Regions from separate parts of the Microbacterium sp. JZ101 genome, predicted to be linked through region 2. Evidence: predicted binding sites of a transcription regulator. Region 2 holds the regulator's gene; each other region holds the start of a gene.
What was found. Region 2 encodes HrcA, which represses chaperone genes, less so after heat shock. Its sites were predicted from a motif close to TTNGCACTCGNNNNNNNCGAGTGCNAA; they were not measured.

Region 1 (9,863 bases), 880 kb from region 2:
GGCCGACGCCGACCTTGACCGCGTCGACGCCCGCCTCGATGAGCGCCTGGGCGCCCTCGCGCGTGGCGATGTTGCCGCCGATCACGTCGATGTGCGCGAACGACTCGTCCGACTTGAGACGGCGGACGATGTCGATGACGCCCTGCGACTGCCCGTTGGCCGTATCGACGACGATGACGTCGACACCCGCGTCGCGCAGCGCCTCGGCGCGCTCCCACGCGTCGCCGAAGAAGCCGATCGCGGCGCCCACGCGGAGGCGCCCCTGGTCGTCCTTCGTGGCGAGGGGGTACTTCTCGCTCTTGTCGAAGTCCTTGATGGTGATGAGGCCGGCGAGCTTGCCCTCGTCGTCGATGAGCGGCAGCTTCTCGACGCGGTGCTCGGCGAACAGGGCGATGACCTGCTCGGCGGCGATGCCGACGGGGCCGGTGATGAGGCCCTCGCTCGTCATGACGTCCTTCACGCGCGTCACGGGGCGCTGGATGTCGGAGACGAACCGCATGTCGCGGTTCGTGATGATGCCGATGAGGCGGTTGTCCTCGTCGACGACGGGCAGACCCGAGATGCGGTACTTCGCGCACATCGCGTCGACCTCGGCGATCGTCGCGTCGGGCGAGGTCGTGATCGGGTCGGTGATCATGCCCGACTCGCTGCGCTTGACGCGGTCGACGGCCGCGGCCTGGTCGGCGATCGAGAGGTTGCGGTGGAGGATGCCGATGCCGCCCTGGCGGGCGAGCGCGATCGCCATCCGCGCTTCGGTGACGGTGTCCATCGCGCTCGAGAGGAGCGGGATGGCGACCCGGATGCGGCGGGTGAGCCGCGACGACGTGTCCGCTTCGCTGGGGATGACGTCGGTGTGCCCCGGGAGGAGCAGCACGTCGTCGTAGGTGAGGCCGACGAAGCCGAACGGGTCGTGTTCTGTCATTGGGGGTGTCTCCTGCCGACGCGGTGTGGGCTGCTCCGGTACGGGAGGGATCGCCGTCCCGTGCGCCGATTCTATCGGCGCGCCCGGAGAGCGGCGCCGTCTCGCTCACACCCCGCGCACAGGAAAGCCTCAGGCGGCGCGCGCCCGCGCCATCCGCCGTCCGACCACTCCGTGCCGTGGGCTGAAGAGGTAGACGAGAGTGAAGACGACGCCCTGGACGAGGATGACGAGCGCCCCCGACGCGGCATCCAGCCAGTAGCTGAGGTAGATGCCGATCACCGAGCAGGCGGCCGACAGGATCGGCGCGATGACGAGCATCCGCCCGAATCGGTCGGTGAGGAGGTGCGCGGTCGCGCCCGGGATGATGAGCATCGCGACGACGAGGATGACGCCGACCACCTGGAGCGCGACCACCGCGGTCAGCGCGAGGACGCCGAGCAGGATGGCGCCCAGCAGACGGGGCGAGAGCCCGATCGCGAACGCATGGGTCGGGTCGAACGCGTAGAGCGTGAGATCGCGTCGCTTCACGAGCAGCACGACGAGGGCGACCGCGGCGAGCGCGCCGATCTGGATGAGGTCGCCGTCGGAGACGCCGAGGATGTTGCCGAAGATGATGTGGTTGAGATCGGTCTGACTCGGCGTCACGGAGATGAGGGCGAGCCCGAGCGCGAAGAGGGTCGTGAAGACGATGCCGATCGCGGCGTCCTCCTTCACGCGGCTCGTGTCGCGGAGCACGCCGATGAGCGCGACCGCGAGAAGCCCGAAGGCGAGCGCGCCGAGCGCGAACGGCGCGCCGAGGATGTACGCGATGACGACGCCCGGCAGCACCGCGTGCGAGACGGCGTCGCCCATGAGCGACCATCCGACGAGCACGAGCCAGCACGACAGCAGGGCGCAGACGACCGCGGCGACGACGGTCGCGGCGAGCGCGCGCACCATGAAGTCGTACTGCAGCGGCTCGAGGAGGAGGTCGAGGGGGTTCATGCGGCCTCCCCGAGCCCGAAGGCGCGTGCGAGGTTCTCCGGCCGCAGCGCCTCGCCGACCGGGCCGTGGAAGAGGGGCCTGCGCAGGAGGAGGATGGCCTCGTCGGCCAGCGCGGGAAGCGCGTGCAGGTCATGGGTCGAGACGAGCACCGCACAGCCGTCGGCCGCGAGCTCGCGAAGGAGTCGCACGATCGTCGCCTCGGAGCGCTTGTCGACACCGGCGAAGGGCTCGTCGAGCAGGAGGATCCGCGCCTCCTGCGCGATGCCGCGCGCGACGAACGCGCGCTTGCGCTGGCCTCCCGACAGCTGGCCGATCTGGCGGTCTGCGAGATCGACGAGGTCGACCCGCTCGAGGGCTTCCTCGACGGCCGCGCGATCATCGGGGCGGGCGCGCCGCGTCAGGCCCTGGCGCCCGTAGCGCCCCATCATGACGACGTCGCGCACGGAGACCGGGAACGCCCAGTCGACGTCCTCGCTCTGCGGCACGTAGCCGACGATGCCGCGTCGACGGGCGACGGCGGGCGACCCGCCCTCGATGCGGACGCTGCCGGCGTCGGGGCGGATGAGCCCGAGCGCGGTCTTGAAGAGCGTGGACTTGCCCGACCCGTTCATCCCGATGAGGGCCGTCACCTTCCCGGCCTCGACCGTCGCGGATGCGGCGTCGAGAGCGAGGATGTCTCGGTAGCGGACCGTGATGTCGGCGACCTCGATCGCGGGGCTCATCCGGTCAGCCCCTCGACGATGAGCGACGCGTCATGCCGGATGAGGTCGAGGTAGGTGGGAACGGGCCCCTCCGGCTCGGAGAGGGAGTCGACGTAGAGCGTGCCGCCGAACGCCGCGCCCGTCGCCTCGACGACCTGCTGCATCGGCTTGTCCGACACCGTCGACTCGCAGAACACGGCCCGGACGCCGTTCGCCTCGACGAACTCGATGGCGGCGGCGATCTGCTGAGGCGTCGCCTGCTGCTCGGCGTTGACGGGCCAGATGTACGCCTCGGTGAGCCCCGCGTCACGCGCGAGGTATGAGAACGCCCCCTCGCATGTGACGAGCGCCCGCTCGTTCTCCGGCAGCGGCGCGAGCGCGTCGACGAGCTCGTCCTGCACGGCCTGCAGCTGCTGCGCGTAGGCCTCTCCGTTCGCCGCGAAGTCGTCGGCGTGCTCGGGGTCGAGCTCGCTGAACGCCTCGACCATGTTGTCGACGTACACCTGCACGTTGACGGGGCTCATCCAGGCGTGCGGGTTGGGCTTGCCGGCGTACGCGTCGCCGGCGATGTCGATGGGCTCGACGCCCTCCGACACGACGACGTGCGGCACGTCGACGGAGTCCACGAACTGCGCGAACCACGCCTCGAGGTTGAGGCCGTTGTCGAGGATGAGGTCGGCGTCGGCGGCGCGCCGGATGTCTCCCGGCGTCGGCTCGTAGCCGTGGATCTCGGCCCCGACCTTCGTGATCGACTCGACCGAGAGGTGCTCGCCCGCGACATTGCGGGCGATGTCGGCGAGCACGGTGAAGGTGGTGAGGACGACCGGGCGGTCGTCACCCGGGGGCGCGGCACCCCCGGCGCACCCCGAGAGCAGGGCGACCGCCGCGAGGACGGCGCCGCCCCGGACGAGATTTTTCGGCATACCGAAAAAGTAGCTTTTCGGTGAACCGAAAACAAGGCGCTTGCGGATGGGCGCCGAAGCGCGGTAGGCGGATGGCACGACGGGGCCTGCGCGAAGTCGCGGCTGGCGGCGCCGGGCCCGGCACACTGTGACCGGAATCGGACCCGTGGGGCAGGAGTCGCCTCCTGCGCACGACACGCGCACGCCAGCCCCAGCCATCCGAATCCGCGACCCGCGGCAGGCGACGACCGCAGCCAGAACCGTCACCGGAATCGGATCCGTGGGGCACGAGTAGCCTCCTGCGCAGGACACGCGCACACCAGCCGCAGCCATCCGAATCCCGTGACGTGCCGCACCTCGCTACCGCCGGGCCGCGGAGAGGGCTCGCGCTGAGCTCCTTCCGGAGCCCCGCGCGAGCCCCTCCTGTCAGGAGCAGCGCACGATCGGCCCGGTCACGTTCGAGATGACAAGGTTGTCCGCACACGGGTTCTCGACGATGCGCGCGCCGTTGATGAGCGTGAGGTTGCGCAGCGTGATGTCGCGGTTGCCGGGAAACTCCGTCCGCTCGGCGAGGCGCACGTCGCCGCGCGAGATCGTGCCGCCGCTCGTGGCGAGGCTCACATTCGTGCAGTTCTCGATGAGCACGGGGTTGTTGCCGGTATCCGTGAGCTCGACGCGGTCGATGATGAGTCCGCCGCTCTCCGACACGCAGAAGACGCCCCGGCCGCCCCCGGTCGCCTTGACGGTGCCGACGCGGATGTTCGTCGGATACGCGTCGCCGATGCGACCTGCCCTGTTGGCGATGCGGAACGCGGCATAGCCCGTCCCCGTGCCCGCGCCGACGGCGTCGACCGTGCCGACCGTCGCGTTCACCGTGTTGTTGAGGAGGAGGCCGGAGTGCGCCACGTCGCGAGCGGTCACAGTGCCGACCGTGAGGCCGTCCACGCCGTACGTCTCGACGGCGTGCGACCCCGCGCCCGAGACGTAGACGCTGTCGATGACGATGTTCTTCGCGTACACGCTCGTGTCGCCGAGGTTGTCGATGCGCACGCCGAGGCCGCCGCTCAGTCGCATGTCGATGTCGCGCAGGCGGAGGTTGTCGACGTTCCGCGCGAAGATCCCGTACACCGGGGTTCCCGTCAGGTGCAGCCGCGCGATCTCGATGTCGTGCGCGCCGCGCATGTAGACGCCCGCGACATTCCCGGATCCGGTGCCGGTGACGTTGATCGTGCCGCAAGACTCGAGCGTGGTGTAGCTCGGCATCGTGATGCGGGCGTTCGCGCTCATCGTCCCGGATCCGTTGACGACCACGCGCTGCTTGCTCGTCCTCCCCGCGTCGAGGCCGGAGATGGCCGTGTTGATGGCCGTGAGCATGTCGGCACCCTCCCACAGGAGGGTCGAGCCGCGATACGCCCGCCAGGTGCTGCCGTCTTGCACAGCGGCCCCGTGCACGGTCGAGCCGGTGCAGCTCGTGCCGGCGGCATGGGCCGGGGCGGCGAGAGCCAGTCCCGCGATGCAGAGGATGGTCGTCGCGAGCGCGGACAGGATGGCGCGGCTGCGCCGCCGCGCATGAGCATGTCTCAAGATGGGTCCCCTTCGACACGCCGCCCGCGATCCGCGTCCTCTTTGACGCGGCGGACGGCGACTGACTCGCAGAGTAGCGACGCGTCAGCCAGGAGAGGAAGCGTTTTCCCGAAATGCACGACCCGCCGCAACGGTCACCGGAATCGGACCGGTGGTGCTGGAGTCGCCTCCTGCGCACGACACGCGCACGCCAGCCCCAGCCATCCGACTCCGTGACCCTCAGCGGGCGAAGACCGCGGCCGGAACCGCCGCGCTTCGACCCAGAAAGCCCGAGCGACCCCGCCCCAGAAACCCGACCTCAGGCGACGGGCTCGGGCTCCAGGGCCGGACGGGGGCGGCGCGCGTGCCGGATCATGTCCACGCTCAGCACGACGAGCGCGACCCAGACGATGCCGAAGCCGATCCACCTCTCGAGCGGCATGGGCTCGTGGAGCACGACGACGCCGACGAGGAACTGCAGGATCGGCGCGATGAACTGCAGGAGCCCCACGGCCGTCAGCGAGATGCGCCGGGCGCCTGCCGCGAAGAGCAGCAGCGGCACGGCCGTAGCGACGCCCGCGAGCGACAGCATCACGGTGTGCAGCGTGCTGACGGTGCCGTAGGTCAGCCCCGCCGTCGCCGCGACGACGACGAGCTGCACGACCGCGACCGGCGCGAGCCACATCGTCTCGAGCGCGAGGCCGCTGACCGCGTCGACCGCGCCGCCGATCCGGTTCTTGACGAGCCCGTAGAGGCCGAACGACGTGCTGAGGATGAGCGCGATCCACGGCACGGAGCCGTATCCGACGACGATCACGACCACCGCCACGGCCGCGATGCCGACCGCGGCCCACTGCGCGGGGCGCAGCCGCTCATGCAGCACGAGCACCGCGAGGACGACCGTCGTGATCGGGTTGATGAAGTACCCGAGGCTCGACTCCACGACGTGCCCGGTGAGGGTCGCGATGAGGAAGGTCTGCCAGTTGACGTAGATGAGGACGCCGGCGATCGCCGTCCACAGCGCGAGACGGGGGTTCCGCAGCACGGCGATCATCCGGCCCCATCCGCGCGCGACGGTGAGCAGGATGGCGCAGAAGACGAGCGAGAGGAGGACGCGCCAGGCGACGACCTCCCACGGGCCGGTCGGCGCGAGGAAGACGAAGTAGAGCGGGAGCACACCCCACAGCAGGTAGGCGCTGAAGCCGTACCCCGTGCCGAGCGCCCGCTCGCGTTCCGAGGATCCAGTGGCGGAGAGCGTGGTCACCGATCCAGCCTAGGTCGGCAGGCGGTCCGCGAGGGCGGCCGGACGGTGCCGCGGCGGTCATCCTCCGGCGCATTCCTGCCAGACCGCGGCAGCCTCGGCAGGATCGCGCGCATGCAGAAGGGCCCGACGCCGAAGCGCCGGGCCCTTCAGGAAAGGCGTGTCGTCAGCGGACGACGACCGCGAGCACGTCGCGGGCCGAGAGCACCAGGTACTCGTCGGCGCCGAACTTGACCTCGGTCCCGCCGTACTTGCTGTACAGGACGCGGTCGCCGACGGCGACGTCGAGCGGAACGCGGTTGCCGTTGTCGTCGATGCGGCCGGGGCCCACGGCCACGACCTCGCCCTCCTGGGGCTTCTCCTTGGCGGTGTCGGGGATGACCAGACCGCTGGCGGTGGTCTGCTCGGCCTCGACCTGCTTGATGACGATGCGGTCCTCGAGCGGCTTGATGGAAACCGACACGGTGTACCTCTTCTTTCGTTGCTTCGACGGAAGACTCAGTTCGCACTCTCATGACGAGAGTGCTAACGCCAGTGTAGGGCGGGACCTGGCACTCCCGCAACGCGAGTGCCAATTCGAGGACACAGGATGACACGCGAGAATGGACGCATGGAGCAGGGAGAACTCGACGCGCTGCTGACCGCCGAGGGCCTGGCCCTGCTCGACGCGCTGGACCCCGTGGAGACGACGGCGGATGTCGCCCGCACGGTATCGCGCCTCCGGGCCGCGGGCCACTCCCCCGACCTCGTCTCGGCGGTCGTCGGCCAGGTGCGTCTGCGGTCGCGGGCCGAGACGAAGTTCGGCCCCTTCGCGGCGCGCATGCTCTTCACCCGCGCGGGGGTCGAGCAGGCGACGCGGATGGCCGTGGCCGCGCACCATGCAGGGCGCATGCGCGCGGCGGGAATCGAGCGCGTGGCCGACCTCGGCTGCGGCATCGGCGGCGACGCGCTCGCGTTCGCCGGCGTCGGGATGGAGGTGCTCGCAGTCGACGCGGACCCTGTGACGGCGGCCCTCGCGGCCTACAACCTGCGGCCGTTCGGGGATGCCGTGGAGGTGCGCTCCGAGCGCGCAGAGGAGGTCGACCTCTCCGGCTGGGACGCGGTCTGGCTCGACCCCGCGCGTCGCACGAGCGGTCATTCCGAGACCCGCCGGGTCGCGCCATCCGACTACTCCCCCGCGCTCGACTGGGCGCACGCGCTCGGCGAGCGGATGCCCGTGGGCATGAAGCTCGGGCCGGCTCACGATCGCGAGGCGATCCCGGACGAGGTCGAGGCGCAGTGGGTGAGCGTCGACGGGTCGACCGTCGAGCTCGTGCTCTGGTCGGGGGCGCTCGCGCGCGACGGCGTGCGGCGGGCCGCGCTCGTCATCCGCGGCGACGCGTCGCACGAGCTCACCGCTCCCGCCGACACCGAGGACGAGCCGGTGCACGAGCTCGGGGCGTTCCTGCACGAGCCCGAGGGCGCCGTCATCCGCGCGCGCCTCGTCGGCGAGGTCGCCCGGTCGCTCGAGGCCGGCCCGATCGCTCCCGGCATCGCCTATCTCACGGGCGACGCCGCGCTGACGACGCCGTTCGTCTCGTCGTTCCGCGTCCGCGAGACGCTCCCCGCCGACGTCAAGGCGCTCGCGAAGGCGCTCCGCGCCCGCGGGATCGGCACCCTCGAGATCAAGAAGCGCGGCGTCGACGTCGATCCGGCGCTCCTCCGGAAGAAGCTCAATCTGCGTGGCGACGGATCGGCCACGCTGTTCGTGACGCGCATCGGCGGCCGGCGCGCCGCCATCCTCGCCGACCGCGTGTAGCGGCTACGCGGCCGGCAGCTCGATGACGGGCGCCTCGCCGAGCTGGCCGAGGATCCAGAGCGCCCAGACGCCGGAGTAGGCGATCGCCACGACGCCGAACCCGAATCCCCACCAAGCGAGGGCCCGGTCGGCATGTCGGCGGACGAGCGCGATGACCGCGAGCACGACGGCGATGAGCGCGAGCGGCGCGACCCACGGCGTGAACCACGACATCGTGAGCGCGAACATCCCGAGCACGAGCGACGGGCTCGAGAGCGAGACCCGGCGGCGCGGCCGGTCGGAGCGGGAGGGCACCGCGTTCAGCAGCTCGTCGTCGTCGAGCTTCGCCGCGTCCTCCGGCTCGGTCATGGTCTGCGCGCGACCTGGATGTCGGTGACGGGCAGGGTCGAGTCCGCTCCGAACGCGAGCGTCGAGGGCTCGTGGCCCGACTGGATGAGCTCGGAGGCGAGCGCGGCGATCATCGCGCCGTTGTCGGTGCAGAGCCGCAGCGGCGGGATCCGGACGGTCACGCCCGCGGCCTCGGCGCGCGCGAGAGCGACCTCGCGGAGACGGCGGTTCGCGATCACGCCCCCGCCGAGAAGCAGTCGCGGCACGTCGTGCTCCGCGCAGGCATCCAGTGCCTTCGTCACGAGCACGTCGACGACGGCCTCGCGGAAGCTCGCCGCGACATCCGCCATCGGGATGTCCTCGCCCTCGGCCTCGCGCTGCTCGGTCCACCGCGCGACGGCGGTCTTGAGGCCCGAGAACGAGAAGTCCCAGCGGTGCTTCTCGCGGTCGCTCGCGCGCGAGAGGCCCCGGGGGAAGCGGATGGCATCGGGATCGCCGCCGACGGCAGCGCGGTCGATCTCCGGCCCGCCGGGGTACGGCAGTCCGAGGATGCGCGCGACCTTGTCGAAGGCCTCCCCCGCCGCGTCGTCGACCGTCTCGCCGAGCAGCTCGACATCGCTCGTGAGGTCGCGGACGAGCAGCAGCGAGGTGTGCCCGCCCGAGACGAGCAGGGCGACGGTCGGGTACTCGAGCGGCTCGCTGTCGTCGGCGAGGATGTCGGCCGCGATGTGCCCGACGAGGTGGTTCACGGCGTAGAGCGGCTTGCCGAGCGACACCGCGAGTGCCTTGGCGGCGCCGACCCCCACCATGAGCGCACCCGCGAGGCCCGGCCCGCTCGTGACCGCGACGGCATCGAGGTCCGCGAGCCGGATGCCCGCCTCGGCGACGGCCTGCTCGATCGCCGGCTGCAGCGCCTCGAGGTGCGCGCGGGCGGCCACCTCGGGCACGACGCCGCCGAAGCGCGCGTGCTCGTCCATGCTGCTCGCGATCGTGTTGGACAGGAGGGTGCGGCCGCGGACGATCCCGATGCCGGTCTCGTCGCAGCTCGTCTCGATGCCGAGCACGAGGGGTTCGGCGCGGTTCATGAGCAGGCTCCTGCATCGGTCGGGTCGGGGATGCGCGCGGCGCGCCACGCGGGGACGTCGAGCTTCATGACGATCGCGTCGACGTCGTCGGGCTGGTAGTAGCGCGGGCGCCGGCCGAGCTCGGCGAACCCCTCGCTGGCGTAGAGCGCCTGGGCGACCGGGTTGTCGGCGCGGACCTCGAGGAACACCTCGCGCACGCGGCGGCGATCGGCCTCCTCGAGGAGGAGACGCAGCAGCGCCCTGCCCTGCCCGCGGCCGCGCGCGCTCTCGGCGATGGCGATCGTCTGGACGTCCGCGTCCTTCGCGCCCGGGAGCGATCG
Region 2 (9,863 bases):
CGAGCACGTGCGCGTGCACGTGGAACACGGTCTGGCCCGCGTCTGCGCCGGTGTTGAAGATCAGACGGAACTGCCCGCCGGCGTGGTCCTCGGCGACCGCCTTCGCGGTCTGGACCATCTCGGCGAGGAGCGAGGGGTCGCCCGCCGCGAGTTCGACGACGTCGCGGTACTCCTGCGTCTTCGGGATGACGAGGAGGTGGACGGGCGCCTGCGGGCTGATGTCCTGCAGCACGAACACGCGCTCGGTCTCGGCGACGATGGTTCCCGGGATCTCGCCCTGCAGGATGCGCGTGAAGATCGACGGCTCGCTCATGCGGTCGAGTCTATCCACCGCGGTCACCAGCGCCCGAGCTTCGCGTTGAGGACGGCGAGGGCCGCCGGGCCCGCGGTCGAGGTCCTCAGGATGGTGTCGCCGAGGCGCACGCGCTCGGCGCCGGCGGCCGCGAGGCGCTCCAGCTCGTCGGGCGCGATGCCGCCCTCGGGGCCGACGACGAGCACGAGATCGCGGGCGTCGTCGACGTCGATCGAGGTCAGAGCGGCCTGCGCGGTCGGGTCGAGCACGAGCACGCGCGCCGACGCCGCGCGCTCTGCGACCTGCGCGGTCGTCGCGATCGGCGAGACCTCCGCGATCCACGCCCGGTGCGCCTGCTTCGCGGCCTCGCGGACGATCGAGGCCCAGCGGGCGCGGCCCTTCTCCGCCTTCAGCCCCTGCCAGCGCGAGACGCTGCGCGCCGCCTGCCACGGCACGACCTCGTCGATGCCGAGCTCGGTCGCCGCCTGCACCGCGAGCTCGTCGCGATCGCCCTTCGCGAGCGCCTGCACGAGCACGAGCCGCGGGGACTGGGGCGGCAGATCCTGGCGCGAGGCGATCCGCATGACGACGCGCTGCGGCGAGACGCTCTCGCACGTGCCCGCGAGCCACGCGCCGCGGCCATCCGTGACCGTGACCTCCTCGCCGACGCGCACGCGGCGCACGGATGCGGCGTGGTGCGCCTCCGCACCCGTGAGCTCGAGCTCGCCGCCGGGCGAGACCGCCCCCGCGCGCTCGTCGTGGAAGTGCAGCGCCATGGGACCTAGCCGCGGAACCGGTCGCGGAGCTTCGAGAACAGCCCCTGGTGGAACTCGGCCAGGCGCGGCGCGGGCGCCTTCGTGCGCCGCGCGAGCTCCTCGAGGAGCTGACGCGTGCGGTGATCGACCTTCGTCGGCGTGACGACCTGGACGCCCACGCGCAGGTCGCCGCGACGCGAGGTGCGCAGCCCCGTGATCCCGCGCTCCTTGATCGTCAGCACCTCGCCCGACTGGATGCCAGGGCGCACCTCGACCTCGACCTCGCCGTCGAGCCCGGCGATGGTGGTCGTCGTGCCGAGGATGGCGTCGGTCATCGACACCTCGAGGGTTGCGAGCAGGTCGTCGCCGTCGCGGCTGAACACCCGGTGCGGGGCGACCGTGACCTCGACGTACAGGTCGCCGTTCGGGCCGCCGGCGGGGCCCACCTCGCCCGAGCCCGGCAGCTGCAGACGCAGGCCCGTCTCGACGCCCGCGGGGATGTCGAGCGACACGGTGCGGCGCGAGCGCACGCGGCCCTGGCCGCCGCAGGTCGCGCACGGGTGCGGGATGACGGTGCCGTAGCCCTGGCACGCGCCGCAGGGCTGCGACGTCACCATGTTGCCGAGGAGGCTGCGCACCTGGCGCTGCACGTGGCCCGTGCCGCCGCAGATGTCGCACGTCGCGGGGCTCGTCCCCGGCTGGCAGCAGGACCCCTGGCAGGTCTCGCAGAGCACAGCCGTGTCGACCTCGATGTCGCGATGCGTGCCGAACACGACATCGCCGAGCTCGAGCGTCACGCGGACGAGCGCGTCCTGTCCGCGCTCTCGGCGCGAGCGCGGCCGACCGCCGCGACCGCCGCCCGAGGCGCCGAAGAACGTCTCGAAGATGTCGCCGAATCCGCCGAAGCCCGCGCCGCCGAACGGCGACTCGTCGCCGCCCATGTCGTAGCGGCGGCGCTGCTCGGGGTCGCTGAGCACGTCGTACGCGTGCGTGACCGACTTGAACTCCTCCGCGGCCTCGGGCGCGGGGTTCACATCCGGGTGCAGGCGACGCGCGAGCTTGCGGTACGCCTTCTTGATGTCCTCCTGCGACGCGTCCTTCGACACGCCGAGGGTCTCGTAGTGATCAGCCACATCAGCCTTCCTGCGGGCGTCGTGCGCCCGTGCTCCGATCCGTCGGGCGACGCGTCAGCGCCGGCCCTCGTCCTCGTCCAGCAGCCTCGTCAGGTAGCGGGCGACCGCCCGCGCCGCAGCGAGGTTGCGGGGGTAGTCCATGCGCGTGGGCCCCATGATGCCGATGCGCGCCGCGCCGACGGCCGAGTCGTACTCGCTCGCGACGATCGACGCCTCGGAGAGCCCGAAGGCCGCGTTCTCGCGGCCGATGCTCGCCGAGAGACCCTGCTCGTCGGCGACCATCTCGCTCATGAGCCGCAGCAGCGTCACCTGCTCCTCGATCGCCTCGAGGAGCGGATGGATGCTGCCGCGGAAGTCCTGCTCGCGCTTCGCGAGGGTCGCCGAGCCCGCCAGCACGAGGCGGTTCTGGCGGAACTCGTCGAGCTCCTCGGCTGCCGCCTGCGCGATCCTGTGCAGCGCGCGATCGACGGCGCTGACGGGAGCGGCAGCGAGCTCGGCGCCGCGCTGCAGCTGCTCGGCCGCGTCGGCCACGGAGCGGCCGGCGAGGAGGGGCACGAGGCGCGCGGCGACCCGCTCGATCGACTCCGCGTCGAGCTCGTCGGCAAGGCCCGTGATGCGCTGCGACACGCGGCCGGTGTCGGTCACGATGATGACGAGCACGCGGCGGCCGTCGAGCGGCACGAGCTGCACGTGCGTCACGCTCGCCCGGGCGAAGGACGGGTACTGCACGAGCGCGACCTGTCCGGTGAGCTGCGTGAGGAGGCGGACGGTGCGCGCGAGGAGGTCGTCGAGGTCGGCCGGGTCGCCCAGGAACGACGCGATCGCCGACCGCTGGGCCGATGACAGCGGGCGCAGCTCGGCGAGGTGGTCGACGAAGACGCGGTAGCCCTTGTCCGTCGGAACGCGGCCCGACGACGTATGCGGCTGGGCGATGAGCTCCTCGTCCTCGAGGAGCGCCATGTCGTTGCGGATGGTCGCCGCCGAGACGCCGAAGGAGTGCCGCTCGACGATGGAGCGGCTGCCGACCGGCTCGTGCGTGTCGACGTAGTCCTGCACGATGGCCCGGAGCACCTGCAGTCCGCGGTCGCTGACCATGTGCGCGCTCCTCTCCTGGCACTCGATGTCTCGGAGTGCCAGTCTACCGACCCGAGGCCGGGAACGGCATGCGCGCCGGCCGCCTGCGCGGCTCGGCCGACCTCAGTCCGTGAGTGCCCGCACTACGGCGTCCGCGAGAAGGCGGCCGCGGAGGGTGAGCACGATCCGCCCGCGGAGTGCCGCCCCCGGCTCGATGAGGCCGTCGGCGATGAGGCCGGCCACCGCACGCCGCGCGTCATCCGGCAGCGCGTCGATCGCGAGCCCCTCGCGGATGCGGCTGTGCAGCAGCACGCGCTCGAGCTGCTGCGCGGCCGCGTCGGGGCGCTCCCGACCGGCGGCCGGCGACTCCCCCGCGGCGAGCCGCTGCGCGTACGCGGCGGGATGCTTGACGTTCCACCAGCGCAGACCCGCGACGTGGCTGTGCGCACCCGGACCGAAGCCCCACCAGTCGGCGCCGCGCCAGTACGCGAGGTTGTGGCGCGAGCGACGGCCGTCGCCGCGCGCCCAGTTCGACACCTCGTACCACGCGAAGCCCGCGTCGGCGAGCATGCGGTCGGCGAGCTCGTACATGTCGGCCTGGAGGTCGTCGTCGGGCGCGGGCACCTCGCCGCGGCGGATCTGCCGCGCGAGCTTCGTCCCGTCCTCGATGATGAGCGCGTACGCCGAGACGTGGTCGGGTTCGAGCGCGAGCGCGGCCTCGAGCGACGCGCGCCAGTCGTCGATCGACTCGCCGGGGGCGCCGTAGATGAGGTCGACGCTCACGTCGAGCCCGACCGAGCGCCCTGCCTCGACCGCCGTCCGCACGTTCGACGGCGTGTGCGTGCGATCGAGCGCCGCGAGCACGTGCGGCACGGCCGACTGCATGCCCACCGACATGCGGGTGACCCCCGCCCGCGCGAGCTCCTCCGCGACCGCGGGGGTCACCGTGTCGGGGTTCGCCTCGACGGTGATCTCCGCGCCGTCCGCGATGCCGAACGCGCCGCGCACGCCCTCGAGCATGCGCGCGAGGTCGCCGGCGGGCAGCAGCGTCGGCGTGCCGCCGCCGAAGAACACCGTCTGCGCGGGACGCAGCGCGCCCGCCTCGGCGAGCACGTCGCGCGCGAGCGCGACCTCGCGCAGGAGGACGTCGGCGTACTCGTCCTGTCGGGCTCCGCGCAGCTCCTCGGAGGTGTACGTGTTGAAGTCGCAGTACCCGCAGCGCACCCGGCAGAACGGCACGTGCAGGTAGACGCCGAGATCCGTCGCCGGATCGATCGGCAGATCGCGCGGGAGGCGGCCGTCGGCGGGAGCGGGATCGCCGACGGGGAGGGCGCCGGCCATCAGGAGCCGGTGTGGAACAGCGGCGAGATCGCGCGGAGGTACCCCGCGAAGAGCGCCTTGCGACGGCGGCGCACGAGCGTCTTGAACAGGCGGTTCCAGAACGTCATGGGGCGGTCGAACGCGCGCACCTCGAACCACACCTCGTCGTTCTCGCGCCACTCGATCATGAACGACTCCTCGCCGCTCACCACCGAGTCGCCGACGGTGCCGAGAGCGAAGCCCACCCGACGCGCCTCCTCGATCACGAAGATGACCCGCAGCTCGGCGTCCGCGCGCGAGCCGCCCACCTTGCCGTGCACGGTGACGGTCGTGCCCGCCCCGACGTACGGCGTTCCGTCCGCGTCGAACCGCTGGTCGGCATCCGATCGGCTCGGCGCGACGGCGTTGCCCGCCTCGTCGAAGCTGACGCCCGTGTAGGTCGGGCCGGGAGCGGGCCGGACGTCGCTCAGCGTGAGCCCCGCGCCCTTCAGCGCACCCCACGACAGGAGGGCGTCGACCGCGGTGCGGAAGCGCTCCTCGCCGCTGCCGATCCGCCAGGCGGACGCCGCGGGGATGCTGTGCTCCGGCGGGTACTGGAGCAGGTCAGGAGCCTGCGTCGCCCCGACGGCGGCATAGTCGACCGTCTCGTCTCGGAAGGTCTCCCGGCGCATGGTGTCCACCCTAACCGCAGCCCCTGGCTACTTCCCGGCCTTCGACTCGACGTCTCCGGAGAGCGCGGCGATGAAGGCCTCCTGGGGCACCTCGACCCGGCCGACCATCTTCATGCGCTTCTTGCCCTCCTTCTGCTTCTCGAGCAGCTTCCGCTTGCGCGAGATGTCGCCGCCGTAGCACTTCGCGAGGACGTCCTTGCGCATCGCGCGGATGTTCTCGCGCGCGATCACGCGCGCGCCGATGGCGGCCTGGATGGGAACCTCGAACTGCTGGCGCGGGATGAGCTTGCGCAGGCGCTCGGTCATCGTCGTGCCGTAGGAGTAGGCCTTCTCGCGGTGGACGATCGCGCTGAACGCGTCCACGCGCTCGCCCTGGAGGAGGATGTCGACCTTCACGAGGTCGGCCTCCTGCTGGCCCTCGGGCTCGTAGTCGAAGCTCGCGTAGCCCTGCGTGCGGCTCTTGAGCTGGTCGAAGAAGTCGAACACGATCTCGCCGAGCGGCATCGTGTACTTCAGCTCGACGCGCTCCTCGGAGAGGTAGTCCATGCCGAGCATCGTGCCGCGGCGCTGCTGGCACAGCTCCATCACGGTGCCGACGTACTCCTTGGGCGCGAGGATCGAGGCCTTGACGATCGGCTCGGACACCGCCCCGATCTTGCCGTCGGGGTACTCGCTGGGGTTCGTGACGACGATCTTCTCCCCGGTCTCGGTCGTGACCTCGTAGACGACGCTGGGCGCCGTCGTGATGAGGTCGAGACCGAACTCGCGCGAGAGCCGCTCGGTGACGATCTCGAGGTGCAGGAGCCCCAGGAAGCCGCATCGGAAGCCGAAGCCCAGGGCGACGGATGTCTCGGGCTCGTACGCGAGCGAGGCATCCGAGAGCTTGAGCTTGTCGAGCGCCTCGCGGAGGTCGGGGTAGTCGCTCGCGTCGATCGGGTAGAGCCCCGAGAACACCATCGGCTTCGGGTCGGTGTAGCCGGGGAGCGGCTCGGTCGCGGGCGTGCGCTGGTTGGTCACCGTGTCGCCGACCTTCGACTGGCGGACGTCCTTCACGCCGGTGATGAGGTACCCGACCTCGCCGACGGAGAGGCCCTTCGAGGGCGTCGGCTCGGGGCTGGAGACGCCGATCTCGAGGAGCTCGTGCGTCGCGCGCGTCGACATCATCTGGATGCGCTCGCGCGGAGAGAGGCGCCCGTCGACCATCCGCACGTAGGTGACGACGCCGCGGTAGGCGTCGTAGACGGAGTCGAAGATCATCGCGCGGGCGGGTGCATCGGCGTCGCCCCGGGGTGCCGGGATCTCGGCGACGAGGCGGTCCAGCAGCTCCGCCACGCCCTGACCGGTCTTGCCCGACACGCGCAGGACATCGGCCGGGTCGCCGCCGATGAGGTCTGCGAGCTCCTTGGCGAAGCGGTCGGGATCGGCCGCGGGGAGATCGATCTTGTTGAGCACGGGGATGATCGTGAGGTCGTTCTCGAGCGCGAGGTAGAGGTTCGCGAGCGTCTGCGCCTCGATCCCCTGCGCGGCGTCGACGAGCAGCACCGCGCCCTCGCACGCCGCGAGCGAGCGCGAGACCTCGTAGGTGAAGTCGACGTGCCCCGGCGTGTCGATCATGTTCAGCGCATAGGTGTCGCCGTCGAGCTGCCACGGAAGACGCACCGCCTGGCTCTTGACGGTGATGCCGCGCTCGCGCTCGATGTCCATCCGGTCGAGGTACTGCGCGCGCATGTCGCGGTCGGACACGACGCCGGTGAGCTGCAGCATGCGGTCGGCGAGCGTCGACTTGCCGTGATCGATGTGAGCGATGATGCAGAAGTTGCGGATGCGCTCAGGCGGTGTCGCGGCAGGCGGGAGCGGAGTCGTGGCACGAGGGGACATATCCGTCTGATTCTACGGGCCGCGCGCCGTCGCGCGTGCCCGGGTCGCCGCGCGACGCGCCGCCGCTTCCGCGCGAGATCCCGGTAACCGGCCGTTCATGCGACGACGATTGCCTGACATCCTCCCGTGCGGCGACCGCCGCGCCCTCCTGCACATCCGAAGGAGACCATCGTGCAGCAGTCCTCTCCCCCGCGCCGCACCCGGCGCCTGTGCGCCGCGGCAGCGACCGCATCGGTCGCGGCCGCGCTGCTCGCCCCCGTCGCGGCTCATGCCGCCGTCTCTCCCGGCGACGGCGTCCTCATCAACGAGGTGTACGGCGGCGGCGGCAACAGCGGCGCCGCATTCAGCCGGGACTTCGTCGAGATCGTGAACACGACCGACGCCCCGCAGAGCCTCGCCGGCTGGAGCGTCCAGTACGCCTCGGCGACGGGCGCGACGTGGCAGGTCACGCCGCTCGGCGATGTCGTGCTGCCGCCCGACGAGACGCTCGTGGTCGGGCAGGCCTACGGCTCGAACACCGCCCTCCCCGACGTCGAGGCGGATGTCGACGGCGGCATCGCGATGAGCGGATCCCAGGGCAAGGTGGCGCTCGTCTCGCAGGTGACGCCGCTGTCGGGTGCGACCGGCCTCGCGACGGCGGCGCCCGTCGTGGACTACGTGGGCTGGGGCGGCGCGACCGACTTCGCCGGCTCCGCAGCGCCCGCCACGACGAACGCGACGGCGATCGCCCGCACGGGAGGCGCGAACACGGCCGACAACGGCGCGGACTTCGTCACGGGTGCGCCCACGCCCGAGCCGCTCGGCGGCGACACGACGCCCACTCCCACGCCCACTCCGACGCCCACTCCGACGCCCGGGGAGCCCGTCGAGATCGCGGAGATCCAGGGCACCGGCGACGCCTCGCCCCTCGTCGGGCAGACCGTGACGACGACGGGCGTCGTCACGGCCCACTACCCGACGGGCGGGTTCGACGGCTACGTCCTCCAGACCCCCGGCACCGGCGGCGAGCTCGACCCGGCCGCGCATGTCGCGTCGGACGCGATCTTCATCTACTCGGCCGCCACCGTGGGCGCGGTCGCGATCGGCGACACCGTGCGGGTCACCGGCGAGGTCAAGGAGCACTACGGCCTGACCGAGCTCGTCGTCGGCGCGGGAGGCGCCGAGATCGTCGCCGACGCCGCGCCGGTCGAGCCCGCCGTCGTGGGCTGGCCCGCGACCGACGCGGAGCGCGAGCGCCTGGAGTCGATGCTCGTCGCGCCCGCCGGCGAGTTCACCGTCTCCGACACCTACGCGACGAACACGTTCGGGGAGGTCGTGCTCGCCGCGGGCCCGGATCCCCTGCGCCAGCCGACCGACGTCGCGCGCCCCGGCTCGCCCGAGGCAGAGGCCGTCGCGGCCGACAACGCCGCGCGGCGCGTCGCCCTCGACGATGGATCGACCGCGAGCTTCTCGCGCAACCGCGACCTCACGCCCGCGTACATCTCGCTCGTCGAGCCCATCCGGGTCGGTGCGTCCGTCACGTTCGCGGAGCCCCACATCGTCGACTTCCGCAACGACGCATGGAAGCTGAACCCCACCGAGCCGATCGTCGCCGACGGATCGGGTGTCGACGGCGTCGTGTTCGAGAACACCCGGACCGCGGCCCCCGAGCCGGTGGGCGGCGACGTGTCGGTGGCCTCGTTCAACGTCCTGAACTACTTCACGACCCTCGGGATCGAGGACCCGTCGTGCGTGCCGTACCGCGACCGCGCGGGCGACGGCGTCACGGTCGACGAGGGCTGCGATCAGCGCGGCGCGTGGGACGCGGAGGACTTCGGCCGCCAGGAGGCCCGCATCGTCGCCGCGATCGAAGGGCTCGACGCGAGCGTCGTCGGGCTCATGGAGATCGAGAACTCCGCGCGTCTGGGCGAGCCCGCCGATGAGGCGCTCGCCACGCTCGTCGCCGCACTGAACGAGGCCGCGGGCACCGAGAAGTGGGCGTTCGTGCCCTCGCCCGCGAACCTGCCCGACGCGAGCGAGCAGGACGTGATCACGTCGGCGATCATCTACCAGCCTGCCCTCGTCTCCCCGGTCGGCGCCTCCGCCGCGCTCGACACGAGCGACGACGAGATCGACGCGTTCCAGAACGCGCGCGAGCCCATCGCGCAGACCTTCGCGCCGACCGCGGGCGGCGAGCCCTTCACGGTCGTCGTGAACCACTTCAAGTCGAAGGGGTCCGCAGGGCCGTGGCCTGGGGACGCGGACCAGGGCGACGGACAGGGCGCATCCACGCAGTCGCGCGTCTATCAGGCGCAGGCCCTCGCGGACTGGATGGCCGGCGACCCGACGGGAACGGGCGCCGAGGCCGCGCTGCTCGTGGGCGACTTCAACTCCTACACGCAGGAGGACCCGATGCAGGTGCTCTACGAGGCGGGCTACGTCGACGCCGAGAGCGCGTTCGGGTCGACTGAGAGCAGCTACGTGTACCAGGCGCTCTCGGGCTCCCTGGACCATGTGCTCCTCAACCCGGCGGCCGCCGAGCTCGCGACCGGTGCGGACATCTGGTCGATCAACAGCGGCGAGGCCGTCGCGCTCGAGTACAGCCGCTACAACAGCCACGGCACGCTCTTCTACGCGCCCGACGCCTACCGCTCGAGCGACCACGACCCGGTCATCGTCGGGCTCGATGCCGTCGCCGACGCCCCCGCGGCGGAGACCGTCACGACGCTGCGCACGACGCCTCCCGGCCAGGCGAAGAAGG
Region 3 (9,863 bases), 1.8 Mb from region 2:
TCGAACGCGCGCAGGCTCGTGGGCGCGAGCGGCGCCGCGAGGCCCGCCTGGATCTGCGGTGTCACGTCGGCGTCGCCGAACTGGAGGGCGAAGCGCTCGTTCGGCAGCTCCTCGAGCCGCTCGAGCCACTCGAGGGCGGCAGCGGGCGCTGCCGTGCCGAGCGCGCGGATCGCCGCCGGGATGGCCGGATCGACCGCGAGCACGGCCGTCGTGCCGGCGACGGCCTCGAGCGCCTGCGACAGCGCGCCGTCGGGGCCGGTCAGGGTGCCGATCTCGTCGGCCGTGAGGAGCCCCGCCGCGGTCGGCGGCGCGGTGATCGGGACGATGACCGAGACCGGCGCGCGCTCGCCGTCGGCGACCACGACGACGCTGCGGCCCTCGATCGCGGACGCGCCTGCGCCGAGCGTCGCGCGCAGCGGGTAGACGCCGGCTGCGAGGCCCTCGAGGCCGGCGACATCCGCCGCGGCCGAGAGCTCCTCGGTCGCGCTCGCGCCTCCGCCGACCTCGTCGACCGGTGCGGTCTGGAGCGTCGCGAAGTCTCCGTCGGCCTCGCCCGACGCCAGCCAGGCGTCCAGCGCGGCGCGGTCGCCGAGTGCCGAGCGCGCGATGTCGAGGCGGAGCGTGCCCGCCGGCAGCGCCTCCGCGCCGGGGTTGGCGATCGTCGCCGTCGCGTTGAGGGCGGCGTCGGCGCCGAGCACTCCCTGCTGCGCGGGGAGGAGCGAGAGAGCGGGCGCCTGGTCGTCGTCGCCGTCCGCGTCTGCGGGGACGCCGACCCGCGCCTCCTGCCCGCTCTCCTTCGGAGCGGTCACGTGACGGCGGGGCGCATCGGATGGCTCGGAGGTCGCATCGGGGACCGACGCGAGCGCGGGCTGGGCGCCCAGGAGCAGCGCGAGCAGGACCGCGGTCGGCGCGCCCAGACGTCGCAGACAGCTGCGTGCCTCGGCCGTGCGGCGGTGGGTCATGGACATCCTGCTCATCGGGTCGTGCGAGGGCGCACGGGACCGTTCAATCCTACGAACACGGCTGGGCGCGCCCTGCGAGGCGTGCCGCAGTGGTCACCGGGGCCGCAGCGAGCTCTCGCGGACGATGAGGCGCGTCGGCACGATCGTGCGGTCGGCCACGGCGTCGCCCGCGAGCAGCGCGAGGAGCAGGTCGACCGCGGTCGAGCCGAGCTCGTCGAAGTCCTGCGCCACCGTCGTGAGCGGCGGCCAGTAGTCCGCCGCGTCGACGACGTCGTCGAACCCGGCGACCGCGAGGTCGTCGCGCCCCGCTGCGTGGGCGGCGTGCAGGGCGCCGAGCGCCATCTGGTCGTTCGCCGCGAAGACCGCGGTGACCGCGGGGTCCGCGACGAGCTCCTCCGCGAGATCGCGGGCGGTCGCGGCCGTCCAGTCTCCGCGCAGAGGACGCGGCGCGGTCGCGCCCCTCGCCGCGAGGGCGGCGCGCCATCCCCGTTCGCGCTCGGCGGCGGCGAACGAGCCCGCGGGGCCGGCCAGGTGATGCACGGAGGCGTGCCCCTGCGCGAGGAGGTGCGCGGTGGCGCTCTCGGCGCCGCCGGCGTGATCCGACGAGATGACGGTGAACCGCTCGCTCGTGTCGGCGTCGACCGCGACGACGGGGAACCCGGGCTCCGCGGCCTCGTGGATGCTCGGTGTCGCCTCGTTGAGGACCACGGCGCCGTCGACGCCGTGGTCAGCGAGCGCCGCGAACGCCGTGTCGGCGCGCTCGGCGTCCTCCGAGAGCGTCACCACGAGGACGGCGTGGTCGCGGGCCGACGCGGCCTGCGTGACGGCCTCGAGCACGCGGGTGTTGCCGACCGAGGCCAGCGTGCGCACGACGACGCCGATCGTGCGGGTGCGCCCGGTCCGCAGGGCGCGCGCGGTGCGGTTCGGCCGATAGCCGAGCTGAGCCATGGCCGCCTCGACCCGCGCGCGGGTCGTCGGGTCGACGCGAGGAGATCCGTTGGCGACGCGCGAGACGGTCTGGCCCGAGACCCCGGCGAGTCGGGCGACGTCGGCGGCCGACACCTGCGCCATGGGGTCTCCCTTCTCCTGCGACCCACTTTGCACTACCATCCATGTTGACGTCAACACGCGCGGCATCGCGCAGGAACGGAGGAGCCATGGTGGCACCGGGGACGACGCTGGGCGCCGGCGTGGTCAAGCGCGTCGCGCGTCTCGCCGACGGGCGCGAGCTCATCTACTACGACGACCCGGGCACGACGCTGCCCGAGGAGCGGCGCATCGACGAGCGCGAGCTCGGTCCGCGGCCCGAGACGGCGACGATGCGTCGCGACGTGCTCACGGGCGATTGGATCTCGGTCGCCGCCGCGCGCCAGAACCGGGCGTTCCTGCCGCCGGCCGAGCTCGACCCGCTCGCCCCGCAGACGCCGACGAACCCGTCGGAGGTGCCGAGCCTCTACGACGTCGCGGTCTTCGAGAACAAGTCGCCGTCGTTCGGCCCGGCACTCGACGTCGCCACGGGGGACGCGCCCGCCGCCGTCGACCCGCCGCTCGGCCTCGACGACCTCGACGCGCCGGGGCTCGGCCGCAGCCGCACGTCGGTCGGCCGCTGCGAGGTCGTGTGCTTCAGCCCCGAGCGCGAGGGCTCCTTCGGCACGCAGACGGAGACCCGCGCTCGGACCGTCATCGAGGCATGGGCAGACCGCACCGCCGCGCTCTCGGCCCTGCCGGGCATCCGCCAGGTCTTCCCGTTCGAGAACCGGGGCGAGCAGATCGGCGTGACGCTGCACCATCCCCACGGCCAGATCTACGCGTACCCCTACATCACGCCGCGCACGAAGCTCCTGCTGCAGGCCATCGAGCGCGAGGGCGCTGATCTGTTCGAGAGGATCATCACCTTCGAGCAGCAGGGCCCCCGCGTCGTGCTCGAGGCCGAGCACTGGATCGCGTACGTGCCGTTCGCCGCGCGATGGCCCGTCGAGGTGCACCTCGCGCCACGGCGCCACGCTCCCGACTTCGCCGCTCTCACGGACGCCGAGCGCGACGAGCTCGCCTCGGTGTACCTGCGTCTGCTGCGGGGCGTGGACCGTCTCTACGACACCCCCACGCCGTACATCGCGGCGTGGCATCAGGCGCCCGTGGATGTCGGGAGGGACACGGCGCGGCTGCACCTGCAGCTCACCTCGCCGCGTCGCGCGGCCGACAAGCTCAAGTACCTCGCCGGATCGGAGGCCGCCATGGGAGCGTGGATCGGGGATGTCCCGCCCGAGCAGACCGCAGAGCGACTGCGCGAGGCGGTGGGGGCATGACCGCGCAGCACGAGGCGATCGAGCTGCTCCGCTCGCTCACCGGCGGAGAGCCGGTGGGCGTCTGGTCGGCGCCGGGGCGCGCCAACCTCATCGGGGAGCACACCGACTACAACGAGGGCTTCGTGCTCCCGTTCGCGATCGAGCACCGCACGTATGCCGCGGTCGGCATGCGAGGCGACCGCATTCTCCGGGTCGTCTCGACCCTCGACCGGGTCCCGTTCGAGCTGTCGATCGACGCGCTCGCGGCCACCTTCGACGGCGCAGCGGGTCACGCCGTGCAGAGCGGATCGGTGCCCGAGTGGGCCGCCTATCCCCTCGGCGTCGCCTGGGCCGCCCTCGCGGCGACCGGGCGCAGCGCATCCGACGTCGGCGGCCTCGACATCGCCCTCGCATCGGACGTGCCGGTCGGCGCGGGACTGTCCTCGTCGGCGGCGATCGAGGGGGCGACGGCGTCGGCGCTCAGCGATCTGTGGGAGCTCGGGCTCGACGGCCTCTCGATCGCGAAGATCGGGCGGACGGCGGAGAACGAGGCGGTCGGCGCGCCGACGGGCATCATGGACCAGGTGTCGTCGACGCTCGGCCGGCCCGACGCCGCGACCTTCCTCGACTGCCGGACCCTCGCGACGGAGTCCGTCGACCTCGGCTTCGCCCGGGAGGGGCTCGCCCTGCTGGTCATCGACACCCAGGTCACGCACGCGCACTCGACGGGCGGCTATCGCGAGCGCCGGGCCTCGTGCGAGAAGGGCGCGGCCGACATGGGCGTGCCCTCGCTGCGCGACCTGTCGGTCGACGACCTCGCGCGCGCCGAGGAGACGCTCGACGAGGTGACCTTCCGCCGGGTGCGGCACATCGTGACGGAGAACCAGCGTGTGCTGGACACCGTCGCCACGCTGCGCTCGGCCGGGCCGCGGGCCATCGGCGACCTCCTCGTCGCGTCGCACGCGTCGATGCGGGACGACTTCGAGATCTCGGTCCCCGAGCTCGACACCGCCGTCGAGGCCGCGCTCGCGGCGGGTGCGATCGGCGCGCGCATGACCGGCGGCGGCTTCGGCGGCGCGGCGATCGCGCTCGTGGACGCCGATCGGGTCGACGTCGTCGCCGAGGCGGCCCGTGCGGCCTTCGCGGAACGCGGCTTCCGGGCGCCGCACACCTTCACGGTGACGCCGTCGGAGGGCGCGCGTCGCGACGCATAGCCAGCGCACAGGGAGAGGGGCAGATGCGATCGCATCTGCCCCTCTCCCTCTGCGCGCGGATGATCCGGGGGATCAGGAGGTGAGCTCGGGGGCCGTCAGCGTCTGGCTGCTGTCGCCCGAGCGCTGCACCTCGATCTTGCGCGGCTTCGCCTTCTCGCTGATCGGGATGAGCACGCTCATCACGCCGTTCTCGTAGGTCGCCGTGATGCGCTCGGTATCGATGCCCTGGCCGAGGTTCAGCTGACGCATGTACGCGCCCGTCGGCCGCTCGCGCGTGATCCACTTCACGCCCTCTTCGCTGCGGCCCGTCCGCTGCGCGCGGATGGTCAGGAGCTGGCCGTCGACATCGATGTCGACGCTTCCGGGATCGATGCCGGGAAGGTCGGCGCTCAGCACGTAGTGGTCTCCGTCGCGGTAGAGATCCATCGGCATGAGGCGGGGGCCCTGGCGGTCGAAGAGCTGCTCGGCCACCCGGTCGAACTCACGGAACGGATCGAAGAACATCGCCATCGTGATCGTCCTCCTCTGTTCGCTCGGCGCTGTTCGCAACATCACCTTGAGTCGCATCGACTCATGTTTCAAATTAGCACTCTCAGGGGGAGAGTGCTAAAAGTGCGCTGTGAGCTCCCTTCGAGCTCGCTCGGAGCGGCGCGGGGAAGCGGATGACACGAGCGCGCGGTTGAATGGTCGGGTGACCCCGCGCCCCGATCCCGCCCTGTGCCGCGACCTCGCCGCCGACCTCTCGGCCGCGCGGTTCCGATCCGAGGCGCTGCGCGCGATGTGGGGAGTCGAGGCCGATGACGCGATCGGGCGCGGGCTCCGCGCCCCCGCCCTCCGGGCCATCCGCGAGCGCGACGACGCGCTCGCCGTCCTCGCGCGGCTGCTCGTCTTCGGCGTCGGGCAGCCGCTCGCCGCGGTCGACGCCGCGCTCCCCCGGGTCGGCGCCAGCGGGCTCGTCGCACTCGGACTCGCCGCGGTCGACGCCGACGTGGTCGCGCCGCTCGCGGTCATCCGCCCCCAGTCCTTCCACGACGACCGCGGTCCGGGCGAGTGGCTGCTCGCGAGCGACCTCGACGAGATCGCCCTGGGCGGGGGCGCGCTCGCGGAGGATCACGTGCTCGGCGCGGGCGGAGCATCCCTCACGCTGGCCGGTCTGCAGCTTCCGACTCCCGTGCGGACCGTCCTCGACCTCGGCACGGGGTGCGGCATCCAGGCCCTGCGCGCCCGTCGCTTCGCCGACCGGGTCGTCGCGACGGACATCTCCCGGCGCGCCCTCCGCTTCGCGGCGCTGAACGCGGCGCTCGCGGGCGCGACGGGCATCGACACGCGGGCCGGGTCGCTGTTCGACCCTGTCGCCGGCGAGGTGTTCGACCGCATCGTGTCGAATCCGCCGTTCGTCATCACGCCGCGGGTCACGGGCGTGCCCGAGTACGAGTACCGCGACGGAGGGCTCGTCGGCGACGCGCTCGTGCAGCAGGTCGTCGCGGGCGTCGGCCGCCACCTCGCTCCGGGCGGAACCGCGCAGTTCCTCGCGAACTGGGAGACGAAGGACGGCGTGCCCGGGCTCGACCGCATGCGCGCGTGGGTCGAGGCGTCCGACGTCGCTCTCGAGGCGTGGGTGATCGAGCGCGAGGAGCTCGACCCGATCGCCTACGCCGAGATGTGGATCCGCGACGGCGGCACGACCCCTGGCAGCCCCGCGCACGACCGACTCCTCGACGCCTGGCTCGACGACTTCTCGGAGCGAGGCGTCACGGCGATCGGCTTCGGCTACGTGCTCCTGAGGAGGGCGGATGGCGCGCCGCGGCTCGCGCGCTATGAGCGCGTCACGCAGGCGATCCCGTCGGAGGGCGCGCTCGGGACGCATCTCGCGGCGGTGCTCGCGGCGCACGACCGCATCGCGCCCCTCGCCGACGCCGAGCTGCTCGCCCTGCACCTGCGGGCCGCGCCCGACGTCACCGAGTCGCGTCACCACCTCCCCGGCGCCGCGGACCCCAGCGTGATCGAGCTGCGTCAGGGCGGCGGCTTCGGGCGCTCCGTGCAGGCCGACCCGGCGCTCGCCGCGCTCGTCGGCGCGTGCGATGGGGAACTCGCCCTGGGTCAGATCGTCGCGGCGCTCGCGCAGCTGCTCGAGACGGACGAGGACGCGCTGTGTGCGGGGCTCCTGCCCGCCGTCCGCGAGCTCGTCCTCGACGGCTTCCTCGCCCCCGCCTGACCCCGCCCCCGGCCCCCCGGGTCCGGCCCCGGCCCCGGGCCGCCCCGCGGGACCGTGAGACTAGCGCTCGTCGTCGAGACCAGTGCACCCGCCGTAGGCCTCGACGACGGACGCTAGTCTCGGGGGCCGCCCTGCGACCGCCCGGTACCCTGGAAGCCATGCTCAACATGGCCGCCGGTCTCGCGCGCCTCGGCGACCTCGCGGCGTCGCCCGTGGTCGCGACCCTCGCGCAGGCGTTCGCCGATGCGGGCCACGACCTCGCGGTCGTCGGCGGACCCGTGCGCGACGCCCTCCTCGGGCGGACGACGAACGACCTCGACTTCACGACCGACGCGCGCCCCGACGACATCCTGCGGATCGTCACGCCGGTGTCCTCCGCGCAGTGGGACATCGGCCGGGCATTCGGCACGATCGGCGCGCGCGTGCAGGGCGAGCAGGTCGAGATCACGACCTACCGGGCCGACAGCTACGACGGCGAGACGCGCAAGCCGACCGTCGAGTTCGGCGACACCCTCGAGGCCGACCTCACGCGACGCGACTTCACCGTGAACGCGATGGCGCTGCGCGTCCCCGACGTGCGGCTCGTCGACCCGACCGGCGGCGTGGAGGACCTCGTCGCCGGCGTCCTGCGCACGCCGATCGATCCGCGGGTCAGCTTCGGAGACGACCCGCTGCGCATGCTGCGCGCCGCCCGCTTCTCCGCGCAGCTCGGCTTCGCGATCGAGGAGGGCACGCGCGCGGCGATCGCCGACCTGCGCGAGACGCTCGCGATCGTGAGCCCCGAGCGCGTCCAGGGCGAGCTGACCCGCCTTCTCCAGACCGACGACCCCGTGCGCGGGCTGCGCGTTCTCGTCGAGACGGGCCTCATCGACCAGTTCCTGCCCGAGATCCCCGCGCTGCGCCTCGAGGTCGACGAGCACCACCACCACAAGGACGTCTACGAGCACTCCCTCACCGTGCTCGCGCAGGCCATCGAGCACGAGCGCGCGCGCCATCCGGACGCCGAGCCCGATGTGAAGCTGCGCCTCGCCGCCCTCCTGCACGACATCGGCAAGCCGCGCACCCGCAAGCTCGAGCCCGGCGGAGCCGTCTCGTTCCACCACCACGACCTCGTCGGCGCGCGGATGGCGAAGAAGCGGCTGCAGGCGCTGCGCTACGACGGCGAGACGATCGGCTCGGTCTCGAAGCTCATCGAGTTGCATCTGCGCTTCTTCGGCTACGCCGAGGGCGCGTGGACGGATTCCGCCGTGCGCCGCTACGTGCGCGACGCGGGCGACGAGCTCGAGCGCCTGCACATCCTCACCCGCGCCGACGTCACGACGCGCAACCGCCGCAAGGCCGCGCGTCTCGCGCACGCGTACGACGACATCGAGGCGCGCATCGCGGCTCTCCGCGAGCAGGAGGAGCTCGACGCCATCCGGCCCGACCTCGACGGGAACGAGATCCAGCGGATCCTCGACGTGGGCCCGGGCCCGGTGGTCGGCCAGGCGTACCGGTTCCTGCTCGACCTGCGCCTGGATGAGGGCGCGCTGGGCCCCGAGGAGGCCGAGCGACGGCTGCGCGCGTGGTGGGCCGAGCAGGGCTGAGCCGCGTCGGCACGCCTCACAGTCAGCTCCAAACTGGTGCAATAGGCTCGGGAAGACTTCCCCCAGGCCGCATGGCGCCGCCACGAACTGCACTGTGAGGCATCCGTGACCACTTCCGCGTCCGACCGACTGACCATCCTGCTCGGGTGCGACACGTTCTCGCCCGACATCAACGGGGCGGCCCGGTTCGCGGAGCGCCTCGCCGCGGGTCTCGTCCAGCGCGGACACGACGTGCACGTGAGCGCGCCGAACACCGCGTGGAAGCGCACGGCGCCGCGCACCGAGGTCATCGAGGGCCAGCCGATGACCCTGCACCGGCTGCCGTCGGTGCACCTGTGGTGGCACGAGTGGCTCCGATTCGTGTGGCCGTGGCGCTCGAAGCACTACGCGCGCCAGGTCCTCGACGCCGTGAAGCCCGACGTCGTGCACATCCAGTCGCACATCGTCATCGGCCGCGGCCTCGCCCGCGAGGCGCGCAAGCGCGGCATCCCCGTGATCGCCACGAACCACGTGATGCCCGAGAACATCGTCGACTCGACGAAGCTGCCGCCGGCCCTCAACCGCCTCCTCGTCAAGCTCGCGTGGGACGACGCCAAGCGCACGTTCGACCTCACCGCGGCGGTCACGACCCCGACGCGCAAGGCCGCCGACTTCCTCGAGGCGACGATCGACATCGCCGGCGTGATCCCCATCAGCTGCGGCATCGACAAGTCGCAGTACACGGCCGACCTCTCCCCCCGCACGGAGAACCGCGTCGTGTTCGTGGGGCGCATCACGACCGAGAAGCACGTGGACGTGCTCCTCCGCGCGATCGCGCGTCTCGATCCCGCCCTCGACGTCAAGCTCGACCTCGTCGGCGACGGCGACCAGCGCCCGCTGCTCGAGCGGCTCGCCGACGAGCTGGGGATCGCCGACCGCGTGACGTTCTTCGGCCACACGACCGACGAGGTGCTGCGCGACGCGCTCACGCGCGCCTCGGTGTTCGCGATCGCCTCGATCGCCGAGCTGCAGTCGATCGCCACCATGGAGGCCATGGCGTCCGGTCTGCCGGTCGTGGCGGCCAACGCCGTCGCGCTCCCGCACCTCGTGCACGAGGGCGAGAACGGCTACCTCTTCGAGCCGGGCGACGTCGACGCGCTCGCGGCGCGGCTGACGGATGTGCTCACGGCAGCTCCCGAGGAGCGCGAGCGCATGCAGAGAGCATCCCTGCGGATGGTCGAGGCCCACGACATCACGCGCACGCTCGACACGTTCGAGGCGCTGTACCGGGGCGAAGCGCTCCCCGCCTGACGCCGTGCACATCGTCATCTTCGGCGACCAGCACGTCGAGACGCTGGGCGGGGCGCAGGTCTCGACGCGGCTGCAGCGCAGCTTCCTCGAGCGGGCGGGTCACGTCGTCACCGTCGTCGCCCCCCGGCGCTGGTCGCGCGACCCCGTGAACCGCGACGATCCCGCCTACCTCGACCTGCCGTCCGTGCCCGTCACGTGGGACCGCGAGTACTCGTTCACCTGGCCGGGCGCCTCGGCCGACGCGTTCATCGACCGCGCGCTGACCCGCCGGGTCGCACAGGGCGCGCCGCTGCCCGACCTCGTGCACGTCC

Region 1: groES (co-chaperone GroES) is a predicted target of HrcA. The motif match lies at 6,882-6,908, and genes of this name have one in related genera.
Region 3: M1D56_RS16430 (Hsp20/alpha crystallin family protein) is a predicted target of HrcA. The motif match lies at 5,045-5,071, and genes of this name have one in related genera.

The regions. Positions count from the first base shown of each region.
Region 1 covers NZ_CP096400.1:924,426-934,288, reverse strand. Annotated here, with positions in the region: gene guaB (IMP dehydrogenase) at 1-922, opposite strand, end outside; gene M1D56_RS04255 (metal ABC transporter permease) at 1,052-1,906, opposite strand; gene M1D56_RS04250 (metal ABC transporter ATP-binding protein) at 1,903-2,628, opposite strand; gene M1D56_RS04245 (metal ABC transporter substrate-binding protein) at 2,625-3,530, opposite strand; gene M1D56_RS04240 (hypothetical protein) at 3,936-5,093, opposite strand; gene rarD (EamA family transporter RarD) at 5,392-6,336, opposite strand; gene groES (co-chaperone GroES) at 6,500-6,796, opposite strand; gene M1D56_RS04225 (THUMP-like domain-containing protein) at 6,944-8,131, shown strand; gene M1D56_RS04220 (hypothetical protein) at 8,135-8,479, opposite strand; gene tsaD (tRNA (adenosine(37)-N6)-threonylcarbamoyltransferase complex transferase subunit TsaD) at 8,476-9,543, opposite strand; gene rimI (ribosomal protein S18-alanine N-acetyltransferase) at 9,540-9,863, opposite strand, start outside.
Region 2 covers NZ_CP096400.1:1,799,584-1,809,446, forward strand. Annotated here, with positions in the region: gene M1D56_RS08400 (HIT domain-containing protein) at 1-313, opposite strand, end outside; gene M1D56_RS08405 (16S rRNA (uracil(1498)-N(3))-methyltransferase) at 337-1,068, opposite strand; gene dnaJ (molecular chaperone DnaJ) at 1,074-2,180, opposite strand; gene hrcA (heat-inducible transcriptional repressor HrcA) at 2,235-3,275, opposite strand; gene hemW (radical SAM family heme chaperone HemW) at 3,378-4,595, opposite strand; gene M1D56_RS08425 (DUF1990 family protein) at 4,595-5,245, opposite strand; gene lepA (translation elongation factor 4) at 5,273-7,123, opposite strand; gene M1D56_RS08435 (ExeM/NucH family extracellular endonuclease) at 7,295-9,863, shown strand, end outside.
Region 3 covers NZ_CP096400.1:3,569,436-3,579,298, forward strand. Annotated here, with positions in the region: gene M1D56_RS16410 (DUF6049 family protein) at 1-962, opposite strand, end outside; gene M1D56_RS16415 (LacI family DNA-binding transcriptional regulator) at 1,056-2,033, opposite strand; gene galT (galactose-1-phosphate uridylyltransferase) at 2,123-3,268, shown strand; gene galK (galactokinase) at 3,265-4,461, shown strand; gene M1D56_RS16430 (Hsp20/alpha crystallin family protein) at 4,534-4,971, opposite strand; gene M1D56_RS16435 (DUF7059 domain-containing protein) at 5,153-6,676, shown strand; gene M1D56_RS16440 (CCA tRNA nucleotidyltransferase) at 6,835-8,262, shown strand; gene M1D56_RS16445 (glycosyltransferase) at 8,368-9,552, shown strand; gene M1D56_RS16450 (glycosyltransferase) at 9,557-9,863, shown strand, end outside.